Regions from separate parts of the Amycolatopsis sp. ATCC 39116 genome, predicted to be linked through region 2. Evidence: riboswitches for the same ligand, from Rfam matches in the RefSeq annotation. Region 2 holds a riboswitch; the other holds the start of a gene.
The links. A riboswitch is a leader RNA that binds a small molecule or an ion and turns the genes downstream of it on or off. The one in region 2 is predicted to bind thiamine pyrophosphate.
Positions count from the first base shown of each region.

Region 1: linked by a shared signal. The riboswitch ahead of AMY39116_RS0335300 (thiamine ABC transporter substrate binding subunit) and the one ahead of thiC (phosphomethylpyrimidine synthase ThiC) in region 2 are both predicted to bind thiamine pyrophosphate.

Region 1 is NZ_AFWY03000056.1:37,344-39,523, forward strand. It holds gene AMY39116_RS0335295 (iron ABC transporter permease) at 1-242, opposite strand, end outside; gene AMY39116_RS0335300 (thiamine ABC transporter substrate binding subunit) at 239-1,279, opposite strand; TPP riboswitch at 1,302-1,412, opposite strand; gene AMY39116_RS0335305 (4a-hydroxytetrahydrobiopterin dehydratase) at 1,446-1,736, shown strand; gene AMY39116_RS0335310 (hypothetical protein) at 1,801-2,019, shown strand.
Region 2 is NZ_AFWY03000004.1:170,621-172,800, reverse strand. It holds gene thiC (phosphomethylpyrimidine synthase ThiC) at 1-1,390, opposite strand, end outside; TPP riboswitch at 1,383-1,509, opposite strand; gene AMY39116_RS0306970 (MFS transporter) at 1,617-2,180, shown strand, end outside.

The sequences.
Region 1 (2,180 bases), on a different contig from region 2:
ACGCGCGCCAGCAGGAACGCGACCGGCAGGCCGGCGACCACGGCGATCAGGGTCGAACCGGCGGCCTGCGCGACCGTGAACCAGGCCAGCCGCCACGTCTCGCCCTCGGCGAGCGCGGCGAGCACCTCGCCGTCGACGAAGCCCAGCCGCAGGATCGCGCCGACCGGCCAGGCGAAGAAGACGACCAGGAACCCGAGCGGCAGCACGGCCAGTGCCGCCAGCCCGAGCCCGGCACGGCTCACTGGCCGAGCAAGGAGCGCCACTGCTCGATCCACCGCTCGCGCCCGGCCTGCACCGTCTCGGCGGGCAGGCTCGCCGGGTTCGGCGGCAGCGGGGCGGCCGTCGTCCACGCCGTGGGCAACGCCACGCCCTCCCGCGCCGGGTAGACGTACATGTTCTCCGCCACTGTGGCCTGGAACTGCTGGGACAGCAGGAAGTCGATCACCTTCTGCGCGTTGGCCGCGTTGGGCGAGCCGGCCAGCACACCGGCGTACTCGACCTGGCGGAAGCAGGTGTCCAGCAGCGCCTTCGTGCGCGGCTTGCCGTCCTCGCCGATCTCCGCGGCGGGCGAGGACGCGTAGGACACCACGATCGGCCGCGGCCCCTTGCCGGAGGAGCCGGAGAAGTCCTGGCCGTAGGCCTCCTCCCAGCCGGCGACGGCACGCATGCCGTTGTCCTTCAGCTGGGTCCAGTAGGCCTGCCAGTTCTGCTCGCCGTAGCGGGCGATGGTGCCGAGCAGGAACGCCAGTCCGGGCGAGCTGGTGGCCGGGTTCTCCACGACCAGCAGGTCCTTGTACTCGGGCTTGACCAGGTCGTCGTAGGTCGCGGGCTCCGGGATGCCGCGCTCGGCGAACCAGGTGGTGTCGATGTTGACGCAGACGTCGCCCACGTCGACGGCGGACAGGCGGTGCTCGGAGTCCACGGCGTAGCGCTGCGGGCCGCGATCGGCCTCGGGGCTGGTGTAGGGCGCGAAGACGCCTTCGGTGAGCGCGCGCGAGGCGAAGGTCGAATCGACGCCGAACGCCGCGTCGCCGATCGGGTTGGCCTTCGTGAGCACCAGGGTGTTGGTGAGCGCGCCCGCGTCGCCCTTCTTCACGACGTTGATCATGATGCCGGTCTGCTGCCGGAAGGCGTCGAGCACCTGCTGCGGCGCGGCGAACGAGTCGTGGGTGACGAGCGTGACCGTGGCCGGGCCGTCCTCCGCGTCGTTGCCGGCCAGCGTGCAGCCCGCGGTCAGGGCGGCGACAAGGCCGACCAGGACGCCCGTGCGGAATCTCATGACCACTCCTCGCTCGTTCCGGCGAGAAAGGTCGGGGCCCTCCCTGCGCCGGCATGATCCGGATCAGGTGCGAACGGTCGCGGGGCGAACCCGCCTCTCAGCCCGGTGGACCCGGACTCCCGTGGCAACCGTGCAGCGTACCCGCCGCCGTACCACCATGGAGCACATGGCGGAACTACTGAGCGAAACCGAGATCTCCGAGGCCCTCAACAAGCTGCCGTACTGGCAGCGCGCGGGCGACGCGCTGGAGCGCACGGCCGAACTCGCCGACTTTCCGCAGGCCATCGCGGTGGTCAACCGCGTCGCCGAGATCGCCGAGGGCGTGAACCACCACCCGGACATGGACATCCGGTGGCGCACCGTGACGTTCCGGTGCAGCACCCATTCGGCGGGCGGGATCACCGCGAAGGACGTGTCGCTCGCCGAACAGATCGACGGCACGATCGACGCGCTGTGATCTAGGCCGGACCGGCAACTTCGCGGCCGGTCCCGTGCGTTGCCCCTGGTGGAGGGAACGCACCATGAGGAAGGTTGTCACGCGACTGGCCGCCGTGGGGGCCGCCGTCGCCTTGTTGCTGGGAGTGCTCGCCGGGACCGCTTCGGCGGTCACGTCCACCGCCGTCGAACCGCCGGGCGAGACGCGCGCGGTGGTGGTCGGGACGCTGGCGTTCGGGTTGATGATCGCCGCGGCGGGGGCCGTGTTCTGGTACACGGCGCGACATCGGGGACCACAGGAGTGATTTCGGTCACGTCGGCCGCCGGTCTGTAACGACAGGGGTGTCGTGGGCGCTGTCACGCGCGGAAGTCCCTGCTCACCCCGAGGTTCGCCGCCATGAACACCACGCCCGCCCTGTCGCCGGCCCAGCGCGCCTGGGTCACCGCTCTGGCCACCGTGATCACC
Region 2 (2,180 bases):
TGAACTGGTCGGTCCAGCGGAACTCGAAGCGGGCCTTGGACAGCTCGTCGTCCCAGTCCTGGGCGTACTGGTGGCCCTTGGCGAGGTCAGCGGCGTGCGCGGCGATCTTGTACGCGATCACGCCCGCCTTCACGTCGTCCCGGTTGGGCAGGCCCAGGTGCTCCTTCGGCGTCACGTAGCACAGCATCGCCGTGCCGTACCAGCCGATCTGCGCCGCGCCGATGGCGGAGGTGATGTGGTCGTAGGCAGGCGCGATGTCCGTCGTGAGTGGACCGAGCGTGTAGAACGGGGCCTCGCCGCAGAGCCGTTCCTCCAGCTCCACGTTCTCCTTGATCTTGTGCATCGGCACGTGGCCGGGGCCTTCGATCATCACCTGGACGTCGTGGGCGCGCGCGATGTGCGTGAGTTCGCCGAGCGTCTCCAGCTCCGCGAACTGGGCGCGGTCGTTGGCGTCCGCGATCGAGCCGGGGCGCAGGCCGTCGCCGAGCGAGAACGTCACGTCGTAGGCGCGCAGGATCTCGCACAGCTCCTCGAAGTGCGTGTACAGGAACGACTCCTTGTGGTGCGCCAGGCACCACGCGGCCATGATCGAACCGCCGCGGGAGACGATGCCGGTCACCCGGTTCGCGGTCAGCGGGATGTAGCGCAGCAGCACGCCGGCGTGCACGGTCATGTAGTCCACGCCCTGCTCGCACTGCTCGATCACGGTGTCCCGGTAGACCTCCCAGGACAGCTTGGCCGGATCGCCGTCCACCTTCTCCAGGGCCTGGTAGATCGGCACCGTGCCGACCGGCACCGGGGAGTTGCGCATGATCCACTCGCGCGTTTCGTGGATGCGCTTGCCGGTGGACAGGTCCATGATCGTGTCGGCGCCCCAGCGGGTCGCCCACACCATCTTGTCGACCTCCTCCTCGACCGACGACCACACGGCCGAGTTGCCCATGTTCGCGTTGACCTTCACCAGGAAGTTCTTCCCGATGATCGCGGGCTCGCTCTCCGGGTGGTTGCGGTTGACCGGGATGACCGCCCGGCCCGCGGCGACCTCGTCGCGCACGAACTCGGGCGTGACCCGCTCGCGCGCGGCGATGAACTCCATCTCGCGGGTGATCACGCCGGCCTTGGCGAAGCCCAGCTGCGTGTTGTGCTCCCGGTTCGCGATCCAGTCGGCACGCAGCGGCGCCAGTCCACTGTGGACGTCGATCGTGACGTCGGGGTCGGTGTACGGGCCGGAGGTGTCGTAGACGTCGAAGTGGTCGCCGTTGGTCAGCTCGATGCGGCGGGCCGGGACCTTCAGCCCGTTTTCGGTGTGGTGGTAGACCTTCCGGGATCCGGTGATCGGCCCGGTGGTCACGGTCGGCGCGACGTTCTTGCCGTTTTCCAGCGTCGTCACTAGAAATACTCCCTACGCCGGCATTACCCGGTCAGGTTCAGCGGTCGGCGGCGCCGGGTCCCAACGGACACCAGCCGCCCTCTCAGCCCGCCAAGGCGCGAGCTCCCGCGTGTTCGGTTGTCCGTCCGACCATGCCACGTCGCGCGGCAGACCTCAAGAGCACGACGGTGAGACCGCTCACCCGCGCTGGAGTTTCACACCGGTGTCAGCCCCTAGGTTGACGATCATGCGAACCACGGCCGCGCTGATCGCGCTCGGCGCCTGTCTCTTCGTGGTCGTCACGGCGGAGACGCTCGTGATCGGACTGCTGCCCGCGTTGTCGGCCGACCTGCGGGTGCCGGTGCCCTCGGCCGGCCTGCTCGTGGCCGGGTACGCGCTGACGGTGACCATCGGCGGTCCGCTCGTGACCGCCGCGACCCTGCGGGTGCCGCGCAAGGCGGCGCTGCTCGGGCTGGTCGCGGTGTTCGCGGCGGGCAACGCGCTCGCGGCGAGCGCGACCGGGTTCGGCGTGCTGCTGGCCGCGCGGGTCGTCACCGCGCTGACGCACAGCACGTTCTTCGCGATCGCGCTCGTGCTGGCCGCGTCGATGGTCCACCCGTCGAAGCGCGGGTGGGCCATCGCGTTCGTGTCGACCGGGCTGAACCTGGCGACCGTCCTCGGCGCGCCGCTGGGCACCCTCGCGGGTGAGGCGTACGGGTGGCGGACGTCGTTCTGGTTGCTGGCGGCCGTGGCGCTGGCCGCGATGGCGGCGGTGGCGCTGCTGGTGCCCGCCGCCCGGACCGCGGAACCG